Regions from separate parts of the Paenibacillus sp. FSL M7-1046 genome, predicted to be linked through region 2. Evidence: riboswitches for the same ligand, from Rfam matches in the RefSeq annotation. Region 2 holds a riboswitch; the other holds the start of a gene.
The links. Region 2 has a riboswitch for glycine ahead of gcvT (glycine cleavage system aminomethyltransferase GcvT). Riboswitches for the same ligand answer to the same signal wherever they lie in the genome.
Positions count from the first base shown of each region.

Region 1: it holds a riboswitch for glycine, as region 2 does, so the genes downstream of both, NYE29_RS10775 (amino acid permease) here and gcvT (glycine cleavage system aminomethyltransferase GcvT) in region 2, are expected to answer to the same signal.

Region 1 is NZ_JBBOXB010000001.1:2,465,639-2,481,582, forward strand. Features, by position in the region: gene NYE29_RS10755 (sensor histidine kinase) at 1-643, shown strand, start outside; gene NYE29_RS10760 (helix-turn-helix domain-containing protein) at 705-1,733, opposite strand; gene pnuC (nicotinamide riboside transporter PnuC) at 2,002-2,679, shown strand; gene NYE29_RS10770 (AAA family ATPase) at 2,676-3,686, shown strand; glycine riboswitch at 3,804-3,884, shown strand; gene NYE29_RS10775 (amino acid permease) at 4,049-5,440, shown strand; gene NYE29_RS10780 (VOC family protein) at 5,601-5,912, shown strand; gene NYE29_RS10785 (phytase) at 6,171-7,574, shown strand; gene NYE29_RS10790 (YdeI/OmpD-associated family protein) at 7,785-8,456, shown strand; gene NYE29_RS10795 (C45 family peptidase) at 8,576-9,685, opposite strand; gene NYE29_RS10800 (TetR/AcrR family transcriptional regulator) at 9,797-10,390, shown strand; gene NYE29_RS10805 (DHA2 family efflux MFS transporter permease subunit) at 10,462-11,937, opposite strand; gene NYE29_RS10810 (TetR/AcrR family transcriptional regulator) at 12,104-12,658, shown strand; gene NYE29_RS10815 (MarR family winged helix-turn-helix transcriptional regulator) at 12,731-13,162, opposite strand; gene NYE29_RS10820 (amidohydrolase family protein) at 13,343-14,629, shown strand; gene NYE29_RS10825 (ABC transporter ATP-binding protein) at 14,794-15,507, shown strand; gene NYE29_RS10830 (hypothetical protein) at 15,500-15,944, shown strand, end outside.
Region 2 is NZ_JBBOXB010000001.1:2,977,721-2,993,664, reverse strand. Features, by position in the region: gene uvrA (excinuclease ABC subunit UvrA) at 1-1,564, opposite strand, end outside; gene NYE29_RS13060 (hypothetical protein) at 1,729-2,025, shown strand; gene uvrB (excinuclease ABC subunit UvrB) at 2,070-4,061, opposite strand; gene NYE29_RS13050 (flagellar motor protein) at 4,243-5,028, shown strand; gene NYE29_RS13045 (flagellar motor protein MotB) at 5,025-5,900, shown strand; gene NYE29_RS13040 (hypothetical protein) at 5,970-6,605, shown strand; gene gcvH (glycine cleavage system protein GcvH) at 6,688-7,080, opposite strand; glycine riboswitch at 7,263-7,359, shown strand; gene gcvT (glycine cleavage system aminomethyltransferase GcvT) at 7,597-8,721, shown strand; gene gcvPA (aminomethyl-transferring glycine dehydrogenase subunit GcvPA) at 8,718-10,070, shown strand; gene gcvPB (aminomethyl-transferring glycine dehydrogenase subunit GcvPB) at 10,067-11,527, shown strand; gene NYE29_RS13015 (LuxR C-terminal-related transcriptional regulator) at 11,627-12,433, opposite strand; gene NYE29_RS13010 (ABC transporter ATP-binding protein) at 12,727-13,743, shown strand; gene NYE29_RS13005 (ABC transporter permease) at 13,762-14,568, shown strand; gene NYE29_RS13000 (ABC transporter permease) at 14,587-15,384, shown strand; gene NYE29_RS12995 (hypothetical protein) at 15,520-15,915, opposite strand.

The sequences.
Region 1 (15,944 bases), 510 kb from region 2:
GATTGCGAACATTTCCCATGATATCCGTACTCCGCTCACCTCCATATTTGGCTATATTCAACTGCTGGAAGCAGAGCCTATTACGCCTGAGGAGAAGCACGAATACCTCACCATTGTTAAAAATCGCACGAGACGGCTGCAAGCACTATTGAACGACTTCTTCGAGTTATCCCTAATTGAATCTTCCGATTATCAGCTTAAGACTGAGCGGATCGGAATGACTGTCCTCCTGTCAGACATCCTGGTCGGTTTCTACGACCGGTTTAACGAACGGGACATTACGCCGGACATTCGGATGCCGGAGGGAGAGGTAGCCGTATATGCCGACGAATCAGCCGTGCGGAGGGTCGTTGAGAATTTGCTTACCAATACTATCAAGCATGCTATCGGTCATGTGAAAATTTGCTTCCAGCAACAGCCTGAGATTGCCGAGTTTACGATCATTAACGAAGCGAAGGAATTATCCGATATTGATGTGAGGCTGCTATTTGACCGCTTCTACACGGTCGACCGCACCCGATCCGGCCAAGGATCGGGACTTGGTCTTTCTATCGCCAAAAGTCTAATGGACAAGATGAACGGCACGCTGACCGCGGAGCTGCACGGGGGCAACTTAAAGATGACCTGCCGCTGGAAGCTGTGATCACGGGACACCGATTTAGCCAATCAATGGGGAATTCAGTTAGTCGTTTATGCCACTTTACTTACAGTTTCTTGAAATATTCTATTTCTCTTGCATAAAAATCAACTGCCTTACCCTTTGTGATTTCCCAATTACTTTCCAATTGTTCGATAATTTCTTGAAGCTTCTCAATAGCTTTATCATATTCTCCTTGAATCTCATATATATGTGAAATTGCTATCAATGCATCTATATATTTGGGATTGGGTTGTAGTTCGTATCCTTTTGTGTAATATTCGATGGCTTCGTCGTATTTGCACAGTTTCGCCATGCAGTCTCCCCTAAAGGACCACGTACGCCATTCATCAGGATACAGATCCGTCATCTGCTCCCAAAGAACTAATGCCTGAGAAAGGTTGCTTTCTTCCTTGCAGATCAGTCCTCCATATAATTGATATAAATAACCTGGATGGATTTTGTTCAATCCTTCTAGAGTTTCTTTAGCTTCAGCGCATCTGCCATCTGCAAGTAAGTGGTTCATAAGCCATACGTAACCCTGCCAGTAATCTGGATGATTTGGCACGAAATTTTTATAATACTCTATAAGTTTATGATGATTTGAATAGTTCCAGTCAAAAATGACTCCATTCTCCGCATCCCGTAAAGCATTATGATTACTTTTTTTATGTGGATCTAATAACAGGGCCTCCTTGGCATAATGGGAAGCTAATTCACGGTGCTCCTCTGAACGATGAATGTGTAACTGAGCCAGCAATGTGAGACATGGGGCCTTTTTTTCGTCATTAGTTAGCCTTTCTTTGAGAAATTGTTCAGCATAATTAAAATCATCTTTGGAAATAAAATGTTCGGTACTAATCATATTTTCAATACGCTCTAGATGTGTGTCATCAGTTAATGCAAATAGCTCATCAATTGTAACCCCTAAAATCACAGATAACTCAGGGAGAATTTGAATATCTGGCATGGTTACGTTGTTTTCCCACTTGGATATGGCTTGGGATGACATATTCAGTTTTGTTGCTAGTTCTTCCTGAGTCATTCCTTTTTGTAAACGTAGGGTTTTGATTTTTTTTCCGATCTCAATATTCATTTGAATACCCTCCAATTTTTATCAGTTCGACTAGTCCCTTGAATTATAACTTGTGGTTTAAAATCTCCTCAATGACCGCGTGGTTAAACGAATTAACTTATCAGTTACATTAGCAGCCACAAGGCACGAAGCCTCCCTTTTGAACATTCGATTCATCAAGTGTGCATTTTTGCTTTCAATGATATTAACAATGTGTTATTATCAAGTTGAAAGTAAGAGTGAACTAACTTTATGGTGCACAAATCGGATGAAAGCAGAGGGGATGCAAGTGAATAAATCATGGGGCGATTGGAACCTGTTTGAGTTGACCTGGCTGGTTTTGTTTACCTCAATTGCTGTTGGGTTTACGGTGATTTCTAAGGATTCTTTATTCGGATTTACGGTCTTTATCACCGGGGTGCTGTGTGTGGTGCTCGCGGCGAAGGGAAATCTGATGAGTTATGTGTTTGGCATGTACAATACCATTGGTTATGCGTACTTGGCTTACGTCAACGGTTTGTTTGGAGAGGTTATGCTAAATCTGCTGTTCTTTGTTCCTATGAATGTGGTCGGCTTCTATATGTGGAAAAATAACCGGACTGATGGCAAGCTGTCCATGCGTCAGCTGGAGCTCAAGCGTCTGCTCCTTGTGGGGGCGGTCTGCGTATTAGGCAGCCTGCTGCTGGGCCTGGGTCTATCGTTCATACCGGGGCAGAATTCGCCTTATATTGATGCCATTACGACGGTGTTGTCCGTTGTCGCCACTCTATTAATGGTTCGAAGATTCAAGGAACAATGGCTGGTCTATATTGTCCTCAATATGTTCACGGTTCTGCTGTGGGTAATTCGAATGCTAGAGGGGAGCGGTGAAGGCCTGCTGATGATCGTCATGTGGAGCGCGTATCTGGTTAACGCTGTATACGGCTACTACAATTGGAACAAGGGCGCTAGGGAGGTATCAGCATGAAGAGATTAGGCTTAACGCTCGGAAAGTTTGCCCCGCTGCATAAAGGGCATCAGTTCATGTTCGAGACGGCGCTGCAAGAGGTCGACGAACTGATTGTAGTGATCTATGAGACGACGGTGACCCCGATCCCGCTGCAAATCCGGGCCAACTGGATTCGCAAGCTCTACCCGGCGGTGCGGGTGATTGAAGCCTGGGACGGTCCGGACGGGTATTCGAACGACCGGGAGCATGAGATAAGGGAGGAGCAATATATTCTGGGGTTACTGAAAGGCGAGCAAGTGACGCATTTCTACTCCAGCGAGTTTTACGGAGAGCATATGAGCATCGCTTTGGGCGCAGTAGACCGGCGGGTGGATGAAGCTCGCGGGCAGGTACCGGTTTCAGCTACCATGGTCCGTTCGGATCCTTACAAGTACCGGCAATATGTGAGCGATAGCGTGTATCGGGATTTAATAACAAAAGTGGTTTTTGTGGGAGCGATGTCTACCGGCAAATCCACGATCACCGAAGCGTTGGCCCGGCGGTATCGCACAACCTATGCGAGCGAATACGGGCGCGACTATTGGACGGAGCATCAGGTGGACCGCCGAATTGGCTTGGAGGCGTTCGATGAAATTGCTGTCGGCCATATGGAGCGGGAAGAGCGGGCTTTACTGCAAGCGGATAAATATCTTTTTGTCGATACCAATGCGATCACGACTTATATGTTTGCCCTGGATTACCACGGCCGGGCCCCTGAACGCTTAACCCGGATCGCCCTGGAAAATGCACAGCGGTATGACCTTTTTTTCCTGTGCGACGACGACATTCCTTACGAGGATACATGGGACCGCAGCGGGAATCAGAAGCGGCATATTTTCCATAAGCAAATTATTGCGGATTTGAAGGCGCGGCGGATTCCCTACATCACACTTCGGGGAAGCCTGGAGGAACGAATGGGTAAGGTAGACGAAGTGCTGGCAACGTTCAAGCCCTATCATAATTATTTTGGCGAAGCACGGTGGTAATTAATGTTATTGACAAAACTTTTGACTATGATTAGTATTGAAAAATATTTAAATGAAGTTATGATCCTATAATCAAATAATTTCTAAGCTATGAATGCTATGGATCACACTATAGCAGGAGCAGCTTCTGGAGAGACCGTGGGGATTCCCCGGCGCCGAAGGGTTCACAATCTCAGGCAAAAGGACAGAAGAGTACTGGATAATTCATTTGTTATTCTGATAAGCGTCAGAATGATGAATGTATTTTATTTAATATTCTTATGACCGTGAGATTGGAGCGCATCCAGTCTCTTTTTTTATTGTCATTTTTACTTGTTCATCATTTCACAAAGAAATATTTAGATTTAGAGGGGGAGTTTCACATGGCACCACAAGAACTAAAGAGAGATTTAGAGAATCGGCATGTTCAGCTCATTGCAATTGGCGGCACCATCGGGACCGGATTGTTTTTAGGATCAGGTAAAGCTATACAACTCGCAGGACCATCCATCATCTTTGCTTATTTAATCGTCGGTATTGCCGTGTTTTTTGTTATGAGGGCCTTGGGAGAACTTCTGTTGTCAAAAGCGGGTTATCAATCTTTTACAGACATCGCTGAAGATTATCTTGGACCGCGCGCAGCATTTGTAACCGGATGGACCTATTGGTTTTGTTGGATCATGACGGCTATGGCGGATATTATAGCTGTTGGCGTATATGTACAATATTGGTTTGATATCCCGCAATGGATCCCTGCCGTCATTTGTTTGATCATTTTATTAGGACTCAATTTATTAACTGTAAAAAGTTTTGGCGAATTGGAGTTTTGGTTTGCATTAATCAAGGTAGTGACTATTCTGGCGTTGATTGTTATCGGGGCAATCCTGCTGGTGATTGGATTCAAAACGGCTAACGGAACGGTTACTGTCAGTAATATTTGGGCACATGGGGGGATATTCCCGAACGGGGTTTCAGGGTTCCTACTTTCCTTCCAAATGGTTGTGTTTGCCTTTGTCGGTGTGGAATTGGTGGGGGTATCGGCAGCCGAAACATCCAATCCAGAAAAAACCATCCCATCGGCTATTAATAAAATTCCTTTAAGAATTCTATTTTTCTACGTGGGTGCCATTATCGCCTTGTTATGCATCAACGCATGGACGGAACTAAATCCGGCAGAAAGTCCTTTTGTTAAAACGTTTAGTTTGGTGGGGATACCGATTGCTGCTGGAATTATTAACTTTGTCGTATTGACTTCAGCCGCGTCTGCCTGTAACAGCGGAATGTTCTCAACAAGCCGGATTCTATATAATTTGAGCAGGAATGACCAGGCTCCAGCCAATTTTGCAAAGCTGAATAGAAATCATGTCCCAAGCAATGCGCTCTTCATCTCCACGCTTGTGTTATCTGTGGGAGCTCTTTTGAGTAAGCTGATTCCGGAGACTGCTTTTGGAATCGTGACAACCATCAGTGCCATTTGTTTCATCTGGGTTTGGGGTATCGTTCTGATCTGTCATTTGCGGTATAAGAAAACAAAGCCGGAATTGCAGGCGAAGTCAAAATTCAAAGCCCCGTTCACCCCATTTATTAATTATGTAGTCCTAGCGTTGTTTGCAATCATACTCATTATTATGCTGTTTGCTGAAGAAACACGTCCGGCCTTATTATTGACGCCGTTATGGTTTATTTTATTATTTGTTTTGTATTCGACGAATCGGAGAAAGCGGGAAAGAAGCAGCAAAATAATCAGTACAGAATCACATCCCATGGATGCCTGACCCGATCATTCTTTTAATAGAAAAGGGGATTGCCTCAGGCCTTAGTTATTTTTTAGGCAAAAAAATTGAAATTCTTCAATATCACCTTTCAAGAAGCAATTCCGGCAGTTATTCTTATAAATGAAAATGGACATAATTTTGTTTATAAGGAGGAATAACTATGGCGGGGCAAATATGGATCAATCTACCAGTTAAAGATATCAACAAATCAAAAGATTTTTTCACGGAGATTGGATTTTCTTTGAATCAAGGACCTGGAAATGCTGATGATAAAGCTAGTCTAGTCATCGGAGACAAGAATGTTATTGTGATGCTATTTACGGAGTCCACGTTCGAAAGATTTACAGGAAATGATATTGCAGATACAACGAAAGGCACTGAAGTATTGTTTACAATTGGTGCAGATCGCAAGGAAGAAGTGGATGAAATGGTAACGAAGGTGGTAAAGGCTGGCGGTAGCATCTACGGCTAGCCCCATGACCAGGGTTGGATGTATGGTGCAGGTTTTGCTGATTTGGATGGTCATCGCTGGAATGTGCTGTATATGGATATGAGCAAATTCCCTGCTGAGTAAAAATAGAGGCAGTCTAGAACTATGAGATGCATTCAAATGCTATCTTGAATTTACATTGTAAATTTTACAAAGGCTTAGTTGTCCGTTAATACTTCTTTTACACTCATCTTCTATAGTTAAGCAATTACTAACAATAGAGGGGAACATTGAACATCAATGAAAACATGGGAAACTGTACTATCTACGCTGCTCCTTGCAGGCGCTCTACTTCCTGCCGCAACAACTAACGCAGCATCCGCCTCAGACCTAAAAGGATATGAACCTCTGCGCAAGCACATGGATGGGATCGGAGCAACTATCACATGGGATAGCGACGATAAGTCGGCACTGGTCAAGCTGAAGAACGGATTCGCAGGCACGTTCACGGCAGGCGATAAGGAATATCGTCTAGCGGGTAAAGCAGGCGAGCTTCCAGCGGAGGTCAAATTAGTCGATGGCAAGATGTACATTCCTTCCAAGCTGCTTCAAGCTATTCTGGCGGAAAATGCAAAGTTTATCAATTCCGCAGATATCATCACCCCTTATTCGGTAACCGCTCAGGTAGAGACGGCAGCCGTTGAAGATGGCGAGGATGCAGCCGATGACCCGGCCATTTGGCTCGATTCTGCGAACCCGGCGAATTCCAAAATCATTGCCACGAATAAAGGCGGAGGTGTCCTCGTCTATGATTTGCACGGCAAGGAGCTTCAAAATTATAAAGTAGGAAAAATGAATAATATTGATATACGTTATGATTTTCTGCTTGGCGATAAAAAAGTAGATATTGTTGGCGCGACGAACCGTTCTACGAACACGATCGATATTTTTGCTATGGATGGGGCAACCGGGAAGTTGACTGACATTGTAGCAGAGCCCATTAAAGCGAAGATGGAAGAGGTATACGGATTCAGCCTTTACCATAGCCTGAAATCGGATGAGTATTACGCTCTGGTTCTGGGTAAAGAAGGCGAATTTGAGCAATATGAGCTGACTGACAACGGGAAGGGCAAAGTTTCAGGTAAGCTCGTTCGCGAGTTTAAGCTGGCTACGCAATCAGAAGGTATGGTAGCTGATGATGAGTATGGCATGATGTATATAGCGGAAGAGGATTACGCGATATACAAATATAATGCGGAGCCGGACAGCGGCACAAAACCTCTATCCACTGTCGATATTGCGGACGGACGCCGATTGCAGGATGATATTGAAGGGTTGACTCTCTATTACGGTGCCGACGGCAAAGGTTATTTAATCGCCTCCAGCCAAGGCAGTGACAGCTACGCAATATATGACCGTGAAGGCAATAACGCTTACCTTACTAGCTTCAATATCGCCGATGGCGCATTGACCGATGGCACCTCAGTAACTGATGGTATTGATGTACTCGGGTTCGGACTGGGCGAACAGTTCCCTTATGGCATTTTCATCGCACAGGATGATTCCAACATTAACAATGGCAAAGAGCTTAACCAAAACTTTAAAGTGGTAGCCTGGGATCAAATTGCTAAAGGTGCAAAGACTCCGCTTCTGATGGACAACAAAGTGGATCCTCGTAAACTTGTGGACCGCAGCGCGAAGTAATATTAGTTAACAGCTAATGTGCAAGCTTTAAAGTAAAGAACATTTTCTCATAAGCAGCCTCCAACTCCACATTTCAGGGGTCTTAGGGGCTGCTTTGATTTTTTCAGCAAGGAAGGTATTTCCTTATGGGGCTGCAGAAGCTGCACGGCTTGCAAAAAGGCAACGGTTATGCAACCCTAAATAAAGACAACATTTAACGGGGGGCCGTATATGGCTAAAACAATTGTAGAAAAGCTAAATATGCACAAATTCAAAAAGGTTGCTGTATTGTACAGACCAGAGAATGACGACAGTTTAGCGGGATTAGCAGAGCATGATACTGAATTAACAGCCAGCAGTTATGATCTGATTTTTGCTTATGTGCTCAATATGGAATCGCTACAGGATCTCGTCCATAAAGTGATTGATCACAACTATTTAAATAAAGGCGGCTATTTGTTCGCTGCGTATCCCAAAAAAGGGAATAAGGTTTATTCGGCCTACATTCACAGAGACAGTCTTTTTGAAGGGGTAGGAGCCGATGAGGACGGTTATATTGGCACAAGCAACCTGAAGTTTGCACGTATGGTGGGCTTAAATGATGTGTTTACCGTTGTCGGATTCAAAGAGGAGGCGCGGAAGAACAAGGATGCATCTTCAAAGCCAAGTCAACGTGTGGACGATTACACCTCTATGATCCCTGCTGTGGAGCAGGATCTGACGGATAGTGCGGAGCAGCTGGCTTTTTACCAATCCCTTACGCCCGGCTACCGAAAGGATTGGGCCCGTTATGTATACAGCGCTGTACAAGAGGAGACTAGAGAAAAACGGAGGGCGGAAATGAAGAAGATTCTGGGTGAAGGGTATAAAAGCATTGATATTTACCGGAGAGACAAGCCGTAAATGGAATGGCCCTCCGTTGAATAAACAATAAGCCTTCTCAAGCGGGATCTAGGGTTATAAATAATGGTGATAAGGGGCCATCCTGCAATAGATGGCCTTGAAACGAAACGAAATTGCCCTCATTTCAACTGAAACTGAAAGTACTCCGTGCGTAAAGGTTTACTGTCCGCTACACCCTCGCCAGCGTAGAAACTGATTTCCATACTGCAGTCTTTCGTGTTATATAAATTATGCCATAAAGTTCGGTGGGGATAAGATTCTGGAAGACAAACATGAGCACAGGAAAGAATGTGCTTCATAGCTTCCTCTGTATAATGAGATTTCTCGCTTAACTTCTTCTGTAAGGTGAGGAACCGTTGGTACATTCCCTGTGGCTTGGGATCGTCCGGGAGACTGTCTCCGGATAAATAGCGGTACAACAAGAAATTCGTGACCACTTGTGGTTTGTGATCTCCGTTTAGGATGTAATAGCGATTTGCAGTATAGGAATTCTCCCAGACGAAAGATTGCCCATAACGATCCCCGATAATATAATGCAGCGGCAATTGCGCGTAGCTGTGTTTTAGAGACAGCAGCGCTTCTTTGGCTTCGTCAACATTACGGCACCGGTCCAACAAATAACGCATGATTTGCAATTCGTGAAGACCCACATACAACCCGCCGTTTGGCTCTGCAGGATGGGTTATAAAGCTCTCGTCATCTGCCAATACGGCCACGGTCAATCCCTCGGAATTGATTCCATCCAGCACTCCGCTGACCAGTTCGAAGCTGCACAAATATAGCGAAGGGTATCCCTTATCCGGGTAGATTTCAAAAATATAAGGTTCATTTACAGCCATCACCGGAAAATCGAAATTTCTGCTGAGCATTGCCGCCCCAGAAGAGGTCGTATGGTTGGGAAAGTAAATAGAAGAACATCCGATTGATTGTTTCTGATACATAATACCGCTGCAATCATACAAGCCTTCATCTAACTGAACGTCAAAAGCCTTGGCAATTCCCTTCATTCGTTCGTAGTGCTCGGGATAGTTCGTTTTCAAGTACTTATGTTGATTTCGAATCCTTATCGGGTCATCACCGGGGATCTGACGATGCAAGGTGTACCGGTCGAGTGCCATTTGTCCAATATAGTTTCCAATATCATGATTAGTGCCTTGAAGTACAATATGTCTGACTGTAAGGCCGTTATCCGAAGCGTGGACGGTGGTTTCGTTATGAGATAAGCTCACTGCGCGTTCCCTCCTTAAGGTTATTTCTGTAAATAATTATATAACTGACCAGTCAATTAATCAACGAAAAGAAATAAATATGGTAAGATAAACCCGAGGTGAGTAATGCTTATGGCTCGTAAAATTAATGAAGAACTCCGACAGGAGAAAAGAGCTGCAATTTGTGATGCTGCGAAAAGGCTATTTGCCGCGAATGGCTTCAACTTAACTACCATTTCAAACATTGCAAAGGAAGCAGGAGTTAGTCACGCTTCTGTATTTACATACTTTTCGAGCAAGGAAGAGCTAATCCATTCGTTAGTGCTGGAGCCGTTAGAGGAGAGCCTTTTGTTCTACGAGTCCATCATTTGTGAAGATAATCAACCCACCGAGTCGTTAAGAAGGCTGATCGAGGTTCAAATCCGAATGGTTGTCGAGCAAGGCACATATCTGCGTTTGCTCCAGCAGGTGTTAGGGCAGCCGAACCAGTTCCCTGAATTGACCAAAGCTTTGACGGAGTTTGGAGAGAAGTTTGTAAATTTACTTGAGCCGCTCATTCGAAAAGGACAAGAATTGGGAGAGTTAAGTGAAGGGGATGCGAAAGTCATCGGTTGGACCTATTTTGCTTATTTTAATGGGGCAGGATTAATTTATCTTGATTTGCATGAGGGATTGACTCAATTCACAGTTGAATGCGCTATGCGTATTTTTGGATTGCGGACATAATAGAATCGAAGCCACTCCGCATAAAGAGTGGCTTCGATTCTTCATATACTGATATTTCCAGCTCATGCGTGTTACAACAGAGGTTCTTCCTTGTTGACTACGTTTGCTTTCTTTTCAATCATGAGCTTGTTTTTCATGGGCATAAATAATGTGATAACAAGTGCGGCAATGGATAAAATCATCATAAAGTAATAGGCGTCACTTGCTCCTAAAATTGATGTGAGGGATTTAAGGAGCTCAGCAGTAGTAGAAGGATTGTATTGGAGCACTGTAGCTGCATGGCTTGTTGCCTGCACTGTATAAATCGTAATCACGACAGCCGTACCAATCGCCCCGGCAATTTGGCGGACGGTATTATTCACTGCTGTACCATGTGTACCGAGTTGCTTGGGCAGCGCATTTAGTCCCGCCGTATTGAGTGGCATGGTAATGAAGCTTAATCCAATTCGCAGGCAAATCGTACGAATCATTAAATACATATACGTTGTCGATTCAGACAGATCTGTTACCGCCCACATGGATGGAATAATAAACAGTAAACCAATGATGAACAACGGCTTCGCACCGAAACGGTCGTATAATTTACCGGTGACGGGTGACATGAACGCATTTACAAGCGCACCCGGCAATAATAGAAGGCCTGCATCAAATGCTGTAAATCCACGGCCATTCTGTAGATAGATAGGCAATAAAATCATATCTGCGTACATCATCATCGTGATTAGCACGTTAATTAGAGACGTTAACGTAAAGACTTTATTTTTGAAGACAGACAGGTTTAACAGCGGGTCAGCGGACTTGATTTGCCGAGTACAGAATATGGCCGTTACAACGATCCCAATCCCTAAGGACAGGATCACCACTACATCGCCCCAGCCTTTACTGCCTGCACTGCTGAAACCGTACAAGATTAAGCCAAATCCGATTGTTGATAAAAGAACACTTACTACATCGAGCTTCGACTTAGACGTTTCGGATACATTCACTAAATATTTGAAGGCCAACGCTATAACAATGACGACAAGTGGGATGAGGCCAATAAATAACCAGCGCCAAGAATGATATTCGACGATAAATCCCGAGAGAGTCGGTCCAATGGCAGGAGCGAAAATCATCGCCAGTCCAAGCAGCCCCATAGCGCTGCCGCGTTTCTCAATGGGGAAGATAGCGAGCACAACACTCATCATGAGCGGCATAATAATGCCTGCACCGGCGGCTTGGATCATACGTCCTATTAAGAGCACAATAAAGCTTGGTGCCGCTGCACAAATGATCGAACCCATTAATAAAAATAACATGGCGCTTAGAAATAACTGCCGCGTTGTAAAGCGTTTCATTAAGTAGGCTGTAATCGGAATTAATATCCCGTTGACCAGCATAAAGCCCGTTGAAATCCATTGTACGGTCGTTGCCGTCACATGAAATACATTCATTAAATTACTTAAGGCGACATTTAATAGCGTCTGATTGAGTGTGGATAAGAAACAACCCAAAATTAAGATGGTTAATAAGATCCCTTTATTTATTTTCTTAATGTCTTCTTGCACGGTGTAATCCCCTCTTCATTGCTTTTTCGACACAGTGTCAATAAAATGAATCATATCAGTAATTAATAATTATTCCTATTTACAATTTTATTGAAAATGTTGACTAATCGACAGAACGGTTGGATTAGTAGATGAAGTGACAAATAAACGATAATAGAGGGATGAAATGTCTGCACAAAAGAGAGTAGATCCACGAGCCATTCGCTCGAAAAAGATGCTGAAGAATGCCGTTTTTTCATTATTGGAAGAAAATTCGGATATTTCGCAGCTGACCGTCCAAAAAATCGCCAACCGGGCAGAACTGAATCGTGCAACGTTTTATTTGCATTATGAGGATATTAACGATTTGTTGCGCCAGATCGTACATGAAATCTTTGACGACCTGTCCATGAAAGTTGAACCGCTATTACAAGTGAAGAGCAGCAATGAACAGGAGCAGTTGGTTACATTCTTAAATTATTTTTATGAATACCGGAAGGTCTTTGCTGTATTCGTTGAGCATAAAGGCTTCAAAAATCACTTGTCCAACCTGTTGAAAAATACGATAGAAACACGAAGAAACGCGAGAAGACTAGATTCCACAAAGGAGGTTGTTTCAGTCGATATTGTGGTATCATCACTGCTGGGGATTATTATGTGGTGGATTAAGGATGGCGTCCAATATAATTCTGAATACATAGCAGCGCAAATTACCTTGATGCATAGAAGAAGGTTATTGTAACCGGTTAGGTCCGCATATAGCAAGAGGGTTCAGCTCAATAAAAAAACCACTCATAGGAGTGGCTGTGTCTTGCTATAAAGTCTCTTTCACTTTGATTAATAACTTCAAGAAGGCCGCGCTTTCTTCTTCGGTAAGGCCTTGGGTAACACATCGTTCTACTTCCTTGAATATATCGTGGAATTCCTCGACGAGGTCGGCCCCTTTTTGCAATAAATATATTTTTTTCTGCCGTTCATTATCTTCCGGAATCACCCGCTTGATATACCCTTTTTTCTCCAACCCCTGAAGCATGCTTGTGATGGTGGCTCCCTTACGGTTGAAACGCTCGGCCAAATCCTTCTGGATCACACCTTTGTCCTGATGTTCAAAAATATAGCCCATCATCTGCCCTTGCTGCGCATTCAGTCCCAGTTCCGATAATCTGACATTGGCCATACCTCTGATTTTCAATCCAATCTCCCGGATTAAATCGGAGTAGGGGGTAAGCAAAGCTTGCTTCGTCATCCTGTGCCTGACTCCCTTGCTATAGTTTGAATTCTAATTATAAGAACATCTTAATTTTCGCTCCCTAAATTGTCAAATTCAAATGGTTAGACTTCATTTAATTTTACGATTGACAGTTAGAAGTCTAACTGTTATATTCCAATCAATAACAAACACTATCCCATTATAGGAGGTATCACAATGATTACAGCAATCACCAATGCGTGCATATTTGACGGCGAGAACGTGATCAGAGCCACGACGGTCCTGATTGAAGGCGAACAGATCCTATCGGTAGGCGGGGGAATACCGGCACATGCGATCACCATTGATGCGAAAGGAGGGACTTTACTGCCGGGTCTGATCGATGCCCACGTTCACACTTCCGTAGAGGGCCTGCGTGACGCACTGAAATTCGGTGTGACGACTGAACTGGAAATGATGGGCGGGTTTACGAAAAACGGCCGCGAGGCACAGCTCCAGGGGATTGAGGATATTGCCGACGTGCGGTCTGCCGGAATGGGGGTCACACCTCCTGGAGGGCATCCCGATGAACTTATGCCTGGGGATGGGGAAATCCCGGATTTTGTACTGAAGGAATTGGAGAAAATGAGCGAGGAAGATCGCAACGCTATGCTGGCTGCTCATGCCCATGATCACGATCACGGAGAAGCGGCTGCGGTATCGAACAGGGACGAGGCGTTGGCATTTGTAGGCGAACAAGTCAGGGAGGGAGCCGACTATATTAAGATTATGATTGAGGAAGGGACGGTACTGGCCGCCCCCGGATTGCCTGTCTTAAGCCAAGATATTCTAAGTGCAGCCGTAGGGGAAGCGCACCGGTACGGCAAGATCGTGATTGCCCATGTGTTGACTGCGGAATCCTCCCGGCAAGCCATCGAAGTCGGGGTCGATGGTCTGGCCCATTTATTCATCGACCGCCCGGACAATACTTCGGATCTGGTGAGAATGATCGCAGAGTCCGGTGCTTTCGTTACACCGTGTCTGGTTTTGAACTCTTCCATTATCGGTAACTCCGCAGCGGAATTGGCCAAGGATCACCGTGTGAGTTCCAGGCTCAGTCCGGAATGGTTGGATACGCTGAATGCCAGCTTCCATACCTACCCGCAAGGCAGCATGGAAGACAACTACCGGAATGTGATGGATCTTCATCATGCAGGTGTAGACATCCTGGTGGGTACGGATGTCTCCGTGCCGGTTCCATCGCTTGGCGGGCTTGCCCATGGCGCTAGTGTACACCATGAAATGCAGCTATTGGTGGAAGCGGGATTCACGCCCGTAGAAGCTCTTCAGTCCGCTACTTCAAAAACAGCCCGCCGGTTCGGCCTGAACGACCGCGGGCGTATCATTCAGGGGGCAAGAGCAGACTTGGTCTTGGTCGACGGCGACCCGACCACGACTATTTCCGATACGTTATCCATCCGTAGAATATGGCTGCGCGGCATTCAGAAAGTAGAAGAAGTGTGAAACTACGCTGGCGCTTGATTTTTTAATAATGAGGAAGTCCATCCTAAGGGGGATGGGCTTTTTTTAATATACAGACAAATGAACGTTCGGGCGGTGCTATTCGTACTATAGTTATTCTACGGGAAGAGCGTATGGGAAAAAACGCATTGAAAGGGTGAAAGGGCATGCTTACAATCAAACATTTTACCAAAAGCTATAAGGGTGGTAAAAAGGCAGTAAATGACTTGAATTTGGTGGTGGAGCAAGGCGATATCTACGGCTTTATCGGACATAACGGAGCAGGTAAAACAACAACCATTCGGGCAGTAGTGGGCGTGCTTGATTTTGAAGAAGGGGATATTGAAATTGACGGTATCTCCATTAAAAAAGATCCGGTAGCGTGCAAGGCGAGGATTGCGTATATTCCGGATAACCCGGATTTGTATGATCATCTTACCGGCATTCAGTACTTGAATTTTATCGGTGATCTCTTTAGTGTATCCAAAGCGGATCGTGAGCAGCTTATTAAAAAATACAGCGATGCTTTTCAAATTACGGTCCATTTGGGTGATATGATCTCATCGTATTCCCATGGGATGAAGCAGAAGCTTGCGATTATCTCTGCACTTATTCATAAACCAAAGTTGTTAGTGTTAGACGAACCCTTTGTTGGCCTTGATCCAAAAGCCGCTCACATGCTAAAGACAATTATGGTAGAGCTGTGCAGCAACGGCAGTGCCATCTTTTTCTCCACGCATGTGCTGGATGTGGCAGAGAAGCTCTGCAATAAGATAGCGATCATAAAGGGGGGCCAATTAATAGTCCATGGCAAGACAGAAGAAGTAAAGGGCGAAAATAGCCTGGAAGCATTATTCATGGAGCTGATCGACAATGATTAATATCTGGAGATTAACGAAGCTGCAGTTGTTTTCTTCATTTGGGTTGAATAAAGCTTTACATACAAAAGATGTTAAAGAAAAACGCAAATCGCTTCTACTCGCCTTTGGTATTCTTGTGGGAGTGCTTATGATAGCAGTAGTTTCATTTGGATACAGCTTCATGTTGGCTGTGACTTTTGAACAAATGGGGCGAATGGATCTATTACTGGCGATTATGATGGCTGTTACTTCTATTGTAGGGTTCTTCACCACGGTCTATAAGGCAAGCGGTGTATTATTCAGCTATAAGGACTACGATTTGGTGATGTCGCTGCCGATCAAGACGAGTCATGTTGTGGCAAGCCGTGTTCTTCAGCTCTATGTGCTGAATTTGTTCTTTTCTTTGATGGTCATGCTGCCAGCAGGTGTGGTGTATGCTATAAAAGTGAATCCGGGGA
Region 2 (15,944 bases):
GTTGATGCAGACCAATACTTGGCTCGTCCAGGATGTACAGAACGCCCATCAAGCTGGAGCCAATCTGCGTCGCCAGCCTGATCCGCTGCGCCTCACCGCCGGAGAGTGAACCTGCCGCACGACTGAGCGTCAAATAATTCAGACCCACATTCACCAGGAAGCCAAGTCTGCTGCTAATCTCTTTCAGAATAAGATGGGCAATGGCTGTTTCCTTCTCGCTAAGCACCAGTTTATCAAAGAAGTCCAAACAGTCGCCAATCGAGAGATCCGTAACATCCGCTACATTCTGCTCATTAATTGTGACCGCAAGAATTTCTTTTTTCAGCCGTTTGCCCTTGCACACATTACAAGGCTTGGCGCTCATAAAACCTTCGATAAACTCACGGATTCCATCCGATGCCGTATCGCGGTAACGTCGTTCCAGATTCGGAATAATTCCTTCAAAGGCAACCAGCGCATCTTTTTTCTGGCCAAAGTCATTTTCATACCGGAACCGGATCTTCTCGCTGCCTGTACCGTGGAGCAGCTTGCTCATGTGTTCGGGAGTCAGACTGCTTACAGGAACATTTTGTGGAATCTTAAAGTGCTCACAGACCGATTTCAGAAACTGCGGGTAGTAATTCGATGTGCTGCCAGTCCAGGCCAGAAATGCTCCTTCTTCAATCGATTTCTCGGAATCCGGAATTAATAGATCGGGATCGACAACCATATTCACACCAAGTCCATCACACTCTGGACAAGCGCCGAAAGGGCTGTTGAAGGAGAACATCCGCGGTGCCAGCTCTTCAATACTAAATCCGCATACTGGACAAGCAAAATTTGAACTGAACAGAAGTTCTTCCTGGCCGATAACATCAACCAGAATCTGTCCACCTGAGAGCTTCAGGGCTGTTTCAAGCGAGTCGGTCAGACGAGTCTCCATATCATCCTTGATGACAATGCGGTCAACCACGACCTCGATGGTATGCTTCTTGTTCTTCTCCAGCTGGATATCTTCAGTGACTTCCCGCAGTTCGCCATCAACGCGCACACGGACAAATCCCTGCTTGGAGATATCCGAAAACAGCCCCTTGTGTTCACCCTTGCGCCCGGAAATAACCGGTGCCAGAATCTGCAGCCGCGTCTTCTCGGGATACTGCATAATCCGGTCCACCATCTGTTCGACGGTCTGTGATGTAATTTCGATCCCGTGATCCGGGCAATGAGGATGGCCGACCCGGGCAAACAATAGCCGCAAATAGTCATAAATCTCCGTAACCGTACCTACCGTTGAGCGCGGATTGCGGCTTGTAGTCTTCTGGTCGATCGATATTGCCGGAGATAATCCGTCGATGGAATCAACGTCCGGCTTCTCCATCTGGCCCAGGAACTGGCGGGCATACGCCGACAGGGACTCGACATAACGGCGCTGTCCCTCCGCGTAGATCGTATCGAACGCCAGCGACGATTTGCCGGAGCCGCTAAGTCCCGTAAGCACGACGAAGCGGTCCCGCGGAATCGTTACGTCAATGTTCTTGAGATTATGCGCCCTCGCGCCTTTGATTACTATATTTTCGTTCGCCAACGGTACCTCTCCTTTATATACATCATTTAGTTCAAAACTAGTTCAAAGCTTTATTTAAAAGCCACATTTCAAAATATTTCCGATCCCTCCCAAACCCTCCCTTCCAAGGGAGGGCCCCAAGGGCTGCGCCCTCTGGACACCCGCAAGGTTGGCGAAGGAGATGGATGGGGCTGTACTTAGCTGTTGTGGTGCTCGGAGCGCTTGTCCCTAAAGGGACCGCTTCAACGTCCGTGCTCCGCTGGTCGGCACGCTGCATGCTGCTGCGTGCCGGGACGCTGTCCCTACGGGATGCGCTAAAACCGGAAACTGCCAGGACGGCTCTCCCTACGGGATGCACTAAAACCGTAAACCCGCCAGGACAGCTGTCCCTACGGGATGCGCTAGAACCGGAACCGCCAGGGCAGCTGTCCCTGCGGGATGCGCTGACAACAGGCAACAAGACAACGGAGCAGTTTATCTAAAAAGAACGGCCTGGGAAGCGCCGTTCCAGTACTCGCTAAAATATTTACTCGGCCCGCAGCTCCAGCAAAGCATCACGCAGCTCGGCGGCGCGCTCGAATTGCAGGTTCTTTGCGGCGTCCTTCATCTCGGCCTCCAGACGCTGCATCAGGCTTTGGCGGTCCTTCTTGTTCATCTTGCCGCCCACGCCGGTGAGATATTCGGCCTTGGATTCGGCGACCTTGGTCGCCTCGATGATTTCGCGGATTTTCTTGTTGATCGTCGTCGGGGTGATTCCATGCTTCTCATTATAGGCAATCTGAATCGCCCGGCGGCGTTCAGTTTCGCTCATAGCTTTCTCCATGGAATCCGTAATACGGTCACCATACATAATGACGCGGCCGCCTGAGTTACGGGCGGCACGGCCGATAGTCTGAATCAGTGAGCGTTCAGAACGGAGGAAACCTTCCTTGTCGGCGTCGAGAATCGCGACAAGGGATACCTCTGGCAAGTCCAGTCCTTCTCTTAATAAGTTGATACCCACGAGGACATGGAACGTACCGAGACGCAGATCACGCAGAATCGCCATCCGCTCCAGCGTCTTGATATCAGAGTGCATATATCGGACCTTGATCCCGATCTCCTTGAAGTAATCGGTCAGATCCTCGGACATTTTCTTCGTAAGTGTCGTTACCAGTACCCGTTCATCGCGTTCCACACGTTCGCGGATTTCACTAATCAGATCATCGATCTGGCCTTCTGTCGGACGCACCTCAATAATCGGATCAAGCAGACCGGTAGGGCGGATAATCTGCTGCACCATCGTATCGCAGTGTTCCATTTCGTATGGACCTGGCGTGGCGGATACATAGACGATCTGGCTTACCTTGTCTTCGAACTCTTCAAACTGAAGCGGCCGGTTATCCAGCGCTGACGGCAAGCGGAACCCATGCTCTACCAGAACGGTCTTCCGCGCACGGTCACCGTTATACATGGCCCTAATCTGCGGAAGGGTAACATGAGATTCATCAATAACAATCAGCATGTCATCCGGGAAGTAGTCCATCAAGGTATAAGGGGTTGCTCCCGGCTCACGGAAGGTGAGCGGTCCGGAATAGTTCTCAATCCCGGAGCAGAAGCCGACCTCCTTCATCATCTCGATGTCATAACGCGTCCGCTGCTCCAGCCGCTGGGCTTCCAGCAGCTTGCCTGCGTCGCGAAGAACGGCCAGCCGTTCCTCCAGTTCACGTTCAATGTTGACGATCGCAACCTTCATCGTTTCTTCCTGGGTTACAAAGTGAGATGCCGGAAAGATCGCGATGTGCTCACGTTCACCGATTAATTCTCCGGTCAGCACGTCAATCTCGGTAATCCGTTCAATCTCGTCGCCGAACAGTTCTACCCGGATGGCATGTTCTCCCTGGGAAGCCGGGAAGATCTCAACCACATCACCGCGCACACGGAATGTACCGCGGACAAAATTCATGTCATTGCGCTGATACTGGATATCTACTAGTCTGCTTAAGATCTGGTTGCGTGGCTTCTCCATCCCTACCCGCAGCGAGAGCAGGAGGCTTCCGTATTCCTTCGGCGAACCGAGGCCGTAAATGCAAGATACGCTCGCTACAATAATAACATCGCGCCGTTCAAACAATGAACTGGTCGCGGAGTGGCGCAGCTTATCTATCTCTTCATTGATGCTGGAATCTTTCTCGATGTAGGTGTCGGAGGAGGGAATGTAAGCCTCTGGCTGGTAGTAATCGTAGTAACTGACGAAGTAATCTACCGAATTGTTCGGGAAAAACTCTTTGAATTCACTCGCCAGCTGCGCAGCAAGTGTCTTATTGTGCGCTATTACCAGCGTGGGGCGGTTTAACTTGGAAATCACTTGTGCGACGGTGAATGTCTTACCTGTGCCCGTCGCTCCCAGCAGCGTCTGGTGCTTCTTGCCCTGCCGGATGCCGTCCAATAATTCCTCAATGGCATGAGGCTGATCGCCCTGGGGTGTGTATTCGGACTCCAGTTCAAAAGTCTTCGTACTGACGACAATATCGCTCATTTGCCCGTCTCCCCTCTATCGTCTAAAATATAGTAGTATAGTATAATTGTGGCCCTAAGTACTGGCTCTCCATACAATCCTGAAAAATATGGAAGATAAGAATACTTGTTCCCGTTTATTATACAGTGTTGCCTACATTCATGCAAACCATAATATATAGAAAAGTAAGGAGTCATAACCTATGGATATCACCGCAATTATCGGCCTCCTGGCTGGACTGGCCGCTATGATCGGCGGCTTCTTTTGGGAAGGCGGCAATCTCTCCGGATTGCTGCAGCCTAATGCTGCACTAATTGTCTTTGGCGGCACATTGGCCGCTGTTCTCATCAGCTTTCCCGCATCTAAACTGCGCCACATCCCTGCTGCACTGCGCATGGCCTTCGGCAGGCATCCGGACCTGAGTGAGCAGAACGCGGAGGAGCTGATCTCCATGGCTGCTATTACCCGGCGCGGCGGTGTGCTCCTGCTGGAGCAAAAAGCCGAAGAACATCCCAATCCCTTTACCCGTGAAGGATTGCTGCTGATCGTCGACGGCACAGATGCTGACGAGGTCCGCCAGATTCTGGAGCTGGACATGGACGCCAAAGAATTGAAGTACAACGGCTACGCCAAAATATTTGAGGCGGCCGGAGGCTACGCACCAACGATGGGGATTATCGGGACGGTCATGGGACTGATCCATGTACTCAGCAATCTGACCGATCCTTCCAATCTGGGAGCATCCATCGCAGTCGCTTTTACAGCGACGCTTTACGGTGTAGCCAGCGCTAATCTAATATTTTTACCCATTGCCTCCAAGATCAAATCCCGCAGCCAAACCGAGCTGGCTGGCATGGAGATGCTGCTGGTCGGCATTCTGGCCCTGCAGAACGGGGATCATCCGCAGCTGGTGCGCAAGAAGCTTAGCTCCTTCACTGCGGATTCTGCCGGAAGCCGTGAGCGTGAGTATGCAAGAGGGCTGCTATGAGGCAGAGAAACCGGCGTGAGCAGCACGCCGAAAGCCGGGAGAGCAATGACCGCTGGATGATCACTTATGCCGATCTCATTACACTTTTACTTATATTTTTCGTCATTATGTTCGCCATGAGCAGTCTGGACGTGCAGAAATACAAGATTGTCACCGGTTCCCTTTCGGAAACGTTCAGGAGCGGCAACCCCGTGCTTGAAGGTGGCGATGGCATTCTGGAGAGCCAACAAGAAACGGAAAACAGCGGCTCAGCAAACAGTCAGAAACAAGGAAGCAATTCTGCAATTGTCGCTGGCGAAGGCAGTCAAGATAATGGAACAGGAAGCAAAGTTGCAGGCACGGCCAATGCCGGAGAGACGGCACAGCCGCCTTCTTCACGTGAACTGGCTTTCAAGGAACAGGAAGCGAAGCTGGCCTCATTGATGGGCGTCATCACCAAATATGTTGAAGACAACAACCTCGGAGATCAGATCTTTGTTGCAGATAAACCACAGGGCATTGCCATTACGCTTAGCGACCGGTTCCTGTTCGATGCCGGCAAAGCCGAGCTGAAAGCACCTGCATTCCCTGCACTCCGCCAGCTCTCAGGCCTGTTCCGCGGCATAGGCGCATCCATCAGCATCGAGGGACATACCGACAATACCCCGGTGTCGGTTGGCTCGCGCTATAACGACAACTGGGAGCTGTCAGGCGCGCGGGCACTCTCCATCCTGCGTTTCTTCCTCGACAATGAAGGACTGGATCCGGATACCTTCCAGTATGCCGGCTATGCCGATACCCGGCCCGCTGCCGACAATACTACGCTGCTTGGAAAACAGAAAAACCGCCGCGTCGAGCTAATCGTGCTGCGGCAGCTTCAAGACGAAGAATAATTCCGCCTATCAGCCCAGAACAGCAGATGATGAAAGGTTACATTTGCTTCTAAAGGAGTCTGAATAGGTATGGAAACTCTAAACGGAACATCACCTGATCCCACCCGATTTTTAAAAAATCTGCGTCTACTAGTCTCGCTATTGGTTACCGCGTTTCTCCAGGGAATCATTACGTTCTTCGTTGGGGGCATGGCTTATTTCCTTTTACTCTCGTCGTACTCCCTTTTCTGGGGCGAACAAGCCAATGTGTATCCGCTAAGCAAGCTGATTCAAATCGCCGTTCGTTTTTTGCTTGCGGGCGGCGCTTTTGCCTTGCCCTGGCTGGGAGTCTGGTGGATGCTCTACGGTCTGGCCGACAACGGACGCATCCGCTGCTTTTTTCTGCACCTGTTTTTCGCTTATGTGCCACTTTTGGTTATCTTTTTGCAGCTTGATCCCGTGTATTACCCGGACACAATGATCCCCAGCTCAGCCGGTGAGATGACCTTTTTTGTCTGCATGGCCATGGCAGCTGTCCTGCTGTATCCCTTTTACTCTATCGGCGTTTATTACTTTGTGCTCAGACCGGCTGCACCCCCTCGCAAAATCTACAGATTTATCCTTTTATGCTGTTTATTCGTCCTGATTAGCCTTGCACTGCTGCCCCTCTTGTGGCGGATGGCTCCACATTTTTATCCGGGACTTGCAGATTTTCCAAGCCGCTGAAAGCGCAAAAAGACAGACTCCTCACATTAGTGCAGCTAATGCGCGAAATCCGTCTTTAATAAATTTTTCACAAAACCAATTGCTATTCCCCAACCCGTTCACGGTAAGCGGCTGCGTCCAGCAGTCCCGATACGGCTTCGGCATACTCGCCTTCGATCTCCAGTTCAAAAATCCAGCCCCCGCTGTACGGCTGATCGTTAATCAGCTCCGGACTGTTCTCCAGTGCATCGTTAATCTTGGTCACCGTTCCCGATACCGGTGAATATAATTCGGAAACCGTCTTCACGGATTCAATGCTGCCCACGCTGTCCCCGGCAGAAATAGCCGATCCAACTTCAGGAAATTCCACAAATACGATATCGCCTAGTAAATGCTGGGCATGATCCGTAATCCCAACACGTATTAAACGTCCTTCGCCCTGCTGCGCCCATTCATGCTCTTCGCTGTACAGCAGGTTATCTAGCACTTCACTCATTTCAAGCCGCCTCATTTCCGAATTGGAGTTGTAAATTTAGTTATAGACTAAGTTATCGTCCTGCTCAATGTCAATATAACTGACAGGAAATTTAAATTTGTCATCTTTTTGACGTTTTTTTGTTGACAGTGGACCTCCATACCCGGTTTAATGGAGACAGCAGAAAATTATACGGTTTGCGAATGATGGCATAGGGAGAGACCGCCTCTTGAAGACGGCGCCGAAGGAGTAAGCCCTCTAAGGGGTGAATCTCTCAGGCAAAAGGACCTTTGCCGGACGCATCTCTGGAGAGCATCAGGCCCTGCTATTGCGGCGTACTGGTCACCAACGGGGAAACCTGCCGGGTTCACAGCAGGGTAACTCTCAGGTACAAAGGACAGAGCGGAAGTCTATATGCGCGTGCGCATATTTGGCTTCCGCCTGTCCTTTTTTTTAATGGGCAGAAACGGACTCCGTCCCTGCCGGCAAAGGAAATCCCGTTAGGCTTGCATGTAATCAGACCAAGGGAGTGAGCACATGAACGCTTTGAAAAGAACGCCTTTTTATGACCTTTATTCTGCTTATGCGGAGTCCAGATGCATTGACTTCGGCGGCTGGGAGCTGCCGGTGCAGTTTACAGGAATCGTCAGGGAGCATGAGGCCGTCCGCGGGCAAGCCGGACTGTTCGATGTGTCGCATATGGGTGAATTCATGGTTAGCGGCAGCGGCTCCGAAGCCTTCCTGCAAAAAATGACGACCAATGATGTCAGCAAGCTGGCAGACGGTGGAGCGCAGTACACGCTGCTTCTATATCCAAACGGCGGTGTTGTCGATGATTTGCTCGTATACCGCCTCGGCGAAGAGCGTTACATGCTTGTCGTGAACGCCTCCAACATCGACAAGGACTTTCAATGGCTGCAGGAGCATCTAACCGCAGAATTCAGCGGCGTCAGCCTGAGCAACATCTCGGATGAGACTCTTCTACTCGCCCTGCAGGGCCCGCTGGCTGAGGCCATCCTCTCCAAAGTTACAGCGGCTCCCATTGCTGAGCTGAAGCCTTTCCACTTCATCGAGAACGCCGAGGTGTGCGGCGTGAACGTTCTGCTCTCCCGCACCGGATATACCGGCGAGGACGGATTCGAGCTCTACGCGCCGCCGGATACAGCGGCTGCGCTGTGGAACGGCCTGCTGGAAGCGGGGGCTCCGCACGGCTTGACACCAGCCGGTCTTGGCGCACGCGACACGCTGCGCTTTGAAGCCAAGCTGCCGCTGTACGGCCAGGAGCTGTCGGCGGATATTACGCCGCTGGAAGCAGGCGTGCAGTTCTTCGTGAAGCTGGACAAAGAAGATTTCATCGGCCGTGATGTGCTGGTGAAGCAGAAGGCTGACGGTCTGCCCCGCCGCCTTGTCGGTCTGGAAATGATCGACCGCGGCATTCCGCGTTCCCACTACCCTGTATACGGGGATGGAGTAAAGATCGGTGAAGTGACCACCGGCACCCAGTCACCGACACTCAAACGCAATCTCGGACTTGCGCTGCTGGATGCAGCTTACAGTGAAATAGGCACAGAGGTAAACGTAGAGATCCGCGGCAAGCAGCTCAAGGCTGTCGTGGTCAAAGCGCCATTCTACAAAAAGAGCCAGGGAGTGAAGCCGCAATGAAGCACCGTTATCTGCCAATGACTGAACAAGACCGCAACGAAATGATGGAAGCAGTCGGAATTCAGTCCATGGAGGAGCTGTTCTCCGATATCCCCGAGGCCGTCCGTTATCAGGGAACTATGCCGATGTCGGAGGCGCTGGATGAATACGCCTTGCTGCGCCATATGAAAGAGCTGGCCGACAAAAATGCCAATTTCGATACCCACGCCAGCTTCCTCGGCGCCGGCCTCTATGACCATCATATCCCTGTCGTCATCAATCATGTCATCTCCCGTTCGGAATTCTATACTGCCTATACCCCTTACCAGCCGGAAATCAGCCAAGGCGAGCTGCAGGCGATCTTTGAATTCCAGTCCTACATCTGTGAGCTGACCGGCATGAAGGTGGCCAACGCCAGCATGTACGATGGTGCTACGGCTTTCTCGGAAGCGGCAGTACTTGCAGCTGGTGCCACCAAACGCAAAAAGCTGATTGTCTCCCGCACCGTGCATCCTGAGGCCCGCCAGGTGCTGCGCACTTCGGCAGGGGCCTGGGGCCTCGATGTCGTAGAGATTGACTATAAAGACGGTGTAACCGACCAAGCGAAGCTTGCCGCAGCCATCGACGGCGACACGGCGGCTGTCCTGGTGCAGTCACCGAACTTCTTCGGCGCGATAGAAGATCTCGGTGCCATCGAGCCGCTGATCCACGGCGTCAAAGGCCTGTTCATCGTCAGCGCCAACCCGCTGGCGCTCGGCGTACTGGAAACGCCGGGCAAGCTCGGCGCCGACATTGTCGTCGGTGATGCGCAGCCGCTGGGCATTCCGGCTTCGCTGGGCGGCCCAACCTGCGGATTCTTCGCCGTAGCGGAGCATCTGATGCGCCGCATGCCGGGCCGGATTGTCGGCCAGACCGTTGACCGGAACGGCAAACGCGGCTTCGTGCTGACGCTGCAGGCCCGCGAGCAGCATATCCGCCGTGAAAAAGCCACTTCGAACATTTGCTCCAACCAGGCGCTGCTGGCGCTATGCGCTTCCGTCTATTTGTCCGTGATGGGCAAAGAAGGCATGCGCGAGGTTGGCGAGCTGAACATCCGCAAGAGCCACTATGCCGCCGGCAAACTCGGCGAAATTAACGGTGCTGCGGCTGCGTTCTCAGCTCCTTACTTTAACGAATTCGTCCTGAAGCTTCCCGAAGGAAGTGAAGTGAGCGAGATTAATTCCAAGCTCATAAAAGAAGGTTATCTCGGCGGTTACGATCTGGGCCGTGATTATCCGGAGCTTGCCGGACATATGCTGGTTGCCGTCACGGAGAAAAGAAGCAAAACCGAAATTGACCAATTCGCCAGCGCACTGGAGGGCTGTTTATGAAACCGGAACAAAGTCTGATCTTCGAGCTTAGCCGTCCCGGCCGCTCGGCCTACTCCCTGCCGCAGTGTGATGTTCCGCAGGATGAGAACCTTGATGCACTGATCCCTGCAGGACTTCTGCGCAGCGAACCGGTCGTGCTGCCGGAAGTATCCGAAGTGGATGTCATCCGCCACTACACCGCGCTGTCCCGGCGCAACTTCGGCGTCGACAACGGATTCTATCCGCTCGGCTCCTGTACGATGAAATACAATCCGAAGATCAACGAAGATGTTGCCCGCTTCCCGGGACTGGCCAAGATTCATCCTTACCAGGCGGAAGAAAGCATTCAGGGAGCTCTGGAACTGATGTACACCCTGCAAAATGATCTTTCCGCTTTGACCGGCATGGATGCCGTCTCCCTGCAGCCTGCCGCAGGCGCACATGGTGAATGGACTGGCCTGATGATGATCCGCGCCTACCATGAGAGCCGCGGCGAGACCCGCACGAAGGTGATTGTGCCGGACTCCTCGCATGGCACCAACCCGGCCAGCGCCGCAGCAGCCGGACTTGATACGGTGACGATTCCTTCCAATAATAAAGGAATGGTTGATCTTGAAGCGCTGAAGGCAGCTGTCGGCAGCGATACCGCCGCGCTGATGCTGACCAACCCCAGCACACTCGGCCTGTTCGAAACGCAGATTGTGGAGATTGCTGCAATTGTACATGAAGCGGGCGGACTGCTCTATTACGATGGAGCCAACTCCAATGCCATTATGGGCATTACCCGTCCCGGCGATATGGGCTTCGATGTGGTGCATTTGAATTTGCACAAGACGATGAGCACCCCGCATGGCGGCGGCGGTCCGGGAGCCGGACCTGTCGGCGTGAAAGCGAAGCTGATTCCTTTTCTTCCGCAGCCTACGGTGGTCAAGAATGAAGATGACAGCTTCTCGCTGAACTATGGCGGCCCGGAATCCATCGGGCGGGTCAAGGCCTTTTACGGCAACTTTGGAATTCTCGTCCGTGCCTATGCCTATATCCGTACCTACGGGCCGGACGGCTTGCGCGAGGTTTCCGAAAACGCCGTGCTGAATGCCAACTATATGATGCACCGGCTGGCACCGTATTTTGAAATTCCGTATCCGGGTGTCTGCAAGCACGAGTTTGTGATGTCCGGCAAGAACCTGAAGCAATACGGCGTGCGCACGCTGGACGTAGCCAAACGCCTGCTCGACTTCGGCTACCACCCGCCAACGGTCTACTTCCCGCTGACTGTGGAAGAGTGCATGATGATTGAGCCGACCGAAACCGAAAGCAAGGAAACGCTTGATGGCTTCATCGAAACGATGATTCAAATCGTCAAGGAAGCCCAGGAGACTCCGGAAATCGTCATTAATGCTCCGCACACTACGGAGATCAGCCGTCTGGATGAAACGCAGGCCGCACGCAAGCCAGTACTGAATTGCTCTTGCGGTTAAAGCTGATTATCCCTAAACCGGCTCTATAAGAATTGAATAAGAGCCGGCCCTGGATACCAATTATCGCGGGCCGGCTCTTTTTATATGTATAAAAATCTGTTAATGTGCAAGCTTTTTGGTGAACTGCCACCGGTCATTTACACGCATTTTACTGTAGATGTTCTTGACCATGTTACGCACTGTGCCTTCGCTGATCCCCAGCTCGTTGGCAATGTGCAGCGCACTTTTCTCCATGAGCCATAACCGGGACACATCTTGTTCGCGCGCAGTCAGTCTAAATTCCTGAAAACTGGCCTCCAGCCGGTACTGCTGCATCTCCGGGTGCTGCTCCATCCACTTCTCCGAAATGTTCTCAGCCACCTGCTGCACGAAGGGGATGGCAAATTCAATCTGTTCATTTTTATTGAAGGAAATATCCACATAACCATACACTTTGCCATCCCTCTGCAGCGGAGCACATACGCAATTCCACCCTTTAAATACAATATTGGAATGTTCCTCACCTCTCACTACACCAATACAGTTCATTTCCATAGCCAACGAGACCGCATTTAAACCAGAATATTGCCCTCCTAGGCTGACACCGACACCCATACCAGCCTGAAGCATATCCGCTTGAAGATCCGGAGAGGAAGATACCAGCTCCAGAATGACGCCCTCCTTGCCAGTTAAGAACACAACATAGGGAATGGAGATAAAATGGCTGATTTTTTTCATTTCGTTGCGGATGGAAGCAATCATTGCTGTATGATAAATACGGTCTTTGCATTTTTCATTCGAAGAAACCGCTGTCAATTCAGCAGGTATTGCTCCTTCTTGTTTGGCGACTGGCTGGAATAATTTAAGTTGCTCCTCTTTCAAGTCCCCGGGCAGGCACCAGACTCTCGTCTTGTCAAAGATACTCAAATAGCTCCACCTCCATTTTTACCATAATCTATTATAATCGATTTTAGAAAAACGTATTATAACATAAATCAGAGAATTAAGAACATGCATCATTAGATTGTCTATTATGGACAAATAAAGCTCCACTATAAAATCCGCATGTTCATCAGACAGAGGTCTTTTTGCAGGATTCGTCATAAACTAATAAAAAAATTATTCTTTCGATTTATTGTGATAGTTTTCGACATTACAGCAGTGCTATATTAACGGAACACGCCTTTTTATAGAATGTCAACACTGAAGGAGGATGACCCTTGAGTATTATTGAAGCTAAAGGACTGAGCAAGTCGTTTATGCAGGCGGTGAAGGAGCCCGGCCTCAAAGGTGCGGTCAAACATCTGCTGATCCCCAGGCATATTGAGAAGATGGCGGTGCAGTCGCTGGACCTTAGCATCGAGGCAGGTGAGACGGTGGCCTATGTCGGGCCGAACGGTGCAGGCAAGTCTACCACGATCAAAATGCTGACCGGCATACTGATGCCTACCGCAGGCAGTATTTCTGTAAACGGTATCAACCCGTACCGGAAAAGAATGGAGAACGCCGCCCAGATCGGAGCGGTGTTCGGGCAGCGCACGCAGCTGTGGTGGGATATTCCGATTGTGGAGTCCTTTTCCCTGCTGAAGGATATTTATCAGATCCCCGATGCTGTGTACAAGACCAACTTGGAGATGTTTATTGAGATGCTGGGTATGCGTGAATTTATTCACTTATCCGCCCGGAAGCTCTCCCTCGGCCAGCGTATGCGAGCGGATCTGGCTGCTGCTTTATTACATAACCCGCCGATTGTGTATCTGGATGAACCGACGATTGGCCTCGACGTCTCCGTGAAGCAGAAAATCCGCGAATTCATCAAAAAGATCAACCAGGAGCAGCAGACTACAGTTATGTTGACCACCCACGATCTGGGTGATATTGAGGACCTGTGCAAACGGCTGATTATCATCGACCACGGCTCCATTATCTATGACGGCAGCTTAAGTGAAGTCAAATCCCGTTTCGCCAGAAACCGGGTGATCTTTTTCCAGGTGGGCTCGCCATTGCCCGAGCTGTACCAGCAGCTCTCACAGACTCCGGGAATGAAGCTGGACTTGCAGAATGATCAAGAGTTCTCCGTATCCTTTGACCGTTATGAATATACCGCCAGCGAAGTGGTCAGCCGGGTGATGAAACATGGCGAGGTGATTGACTTCCGGATGGAGGATGCCAATATCGAGCAAGTCATCAAAGCCGTATACGACGGAAATCTGAACCTGAACGAAACCGGTGCATAAGGAGGAGCGAACGCAGTCATGCCTGTACCCAATCTTAAGAAATACAGAAGTATTGCCAACCGGTCCTTGCAAAATGTTCTCGCTTACCGGACTTCTTACGTGATCACCTTTCTGGCCAATTCGATCAATCTGCTGGCAATCTACTTTTTATGGCAGGGCATTTATAGCGGCCGCGATATCGTAGGCGGGTATTCGTGGGACCAGATGAAAACCTACTTGCTCGTTACCTTTCTGGCCAACTCTGTGTTGTCCTGGTATTCCGAAACATCTATTTCCGGCAAAATCCTCGACGGGAGCGTTGCCGTAGATTTGCTTAAGCCCATTGATTTTCAAAGTGCAAGATTTGCGGAAACCTTGGGCTCCAGCCTGCTTGAGGGAGGAATGAGCACGGTGTTGCTCGTTCTGTTCGCCACCTTCCTGACCGGTGTAACCTTCCCGCAGTCGGCGCTGGTCTATCTGCTGTTCGCAATCAGTCTGCTCGGAGCGATCCTGGTAAAGTTCGGCGTTGTCTATCTTGCGGCATTATTATGCTTCTGGTCGACCGGCTCCATGGGCATTGTCTGGACAAGAATCGCCCTGACCAACCTACTATCCGGAGCGCTGGTACCCTTGGCCTTTTTCCCGGATTGGCTGGAGAAGCTCGCACTGTTCCTGCCTTTTCAGAGCATTATTCACACACCGACGATGATCTTTCTGGAACAGGCGGACACTTGGGAGAGCGTCAGGCTGATCGGCCTGCAATTCTTCTGGGGGATTGCACTCTGGATTGCCGGAAAATGCATGTGGAACTGGGCAGTACGTCAGGTAACGATTCATGGAGGTTAGGCGGAAGGAGAGCGAAGCATGAAGTTATCACGCATGTTCTATCTATACAAAAGGCTCTACATACAGCAGTTAAAAGCCATCATGGAATACAATAAGGATTTCTATATCTTAATGTGTTCTGCCGCATTAACGCAGGTGCTGGGATTCGTCTTCCTCTGGGTCATCTATGACCGGATTCCCGACATCAACGGCTGGCAGTTCTGGGAAGTCACCTTTATGTACGCGATGATCTTTCTGACCGAAGGCATTGCCTCCCTGTTCTTCGAGGGGGCCTGGCGTATGGGCAGATTGGTCAACATGGGAGAAATGGACCGTTATCTGCTGCGGCCGGTGCCTGTCGTGCTTCAGGTGTTCTGTACAGGCATCGGCATTAACGGCCTCGGAAATCTGCTGATCGGCGGCGTAATTGTCTGGCAATCGCTGGTCCACACCCATCTCCACTGGACCTTTGGCAAAGTCATAATTATTGCCCTGCTCCTTGTGACAGCAGTAGTTATCCGCGTGTCGATCAATCTGGCCGGCAATTCGGCAGCCTTCTGGATCCGTAATGCCGGCAATGCCTTTCCCTTGATGGTCCATAATTTGGCCGACCTGGCCAAATATCCGATCACGCTGTTCCCGCAGGCCGTACGGGTGTTTATTTCTACCGTGCTTCCTTATGCGTTTATCAGCTTTTATCCGGCGACATATATTTTTGGCAAAAGCGAATGGTCCGGCTGGTGGATGCTGGCCCCGGTAGCTGCAATAGGAAGTGCAGCTGCGGCCTACGGCATTTTCCGCTTCGGACTATCGCGTTATGAAAGTACGGGGAATTGAGCCGCAAAGAGCGGACTGATTATTAAAGACCAGAATGTAAATACTAAAAACCCCACTTGTCCATTTGGGCCGGTGGGGTTTTGACGTTTATATGAAGATAGTAATTACGATTACGTTAAAATCAATCAATAATTATTAATAGATAACTTTAAAGTTCCCTCCGAAACTTGAAGTTACATAAATTTTATGATAGCCCCATAATTGGCTTGTATACTTACCTGAACCAATAATCTCTGTTCTATAGTACCAATTATTACTGGGATCGATGGCATAGATTACGTAATTACCGCCTGGTTCGCCTTGAATCTCGACTGTATAAACGCCATTGAAATATATATCCGTAGTAGGAGTTCCTACTGAACCGTAAAGTGTTGCCAGCGGTGTAACAACTCCGCTCGCTGCCTGAACTTCCTGTGCCGCAGGAGCAGCAGCAGGAGTAACGGCTTCATCAGCGAACGCAGCCGGTACAGATCCTAAGAGCATGGCCATAGTAGAAAGTGCGGCAATTGCTGACTTTTGAATTTTTTTCACAATTAAACATCTCCTTTTAGTAATTGAGT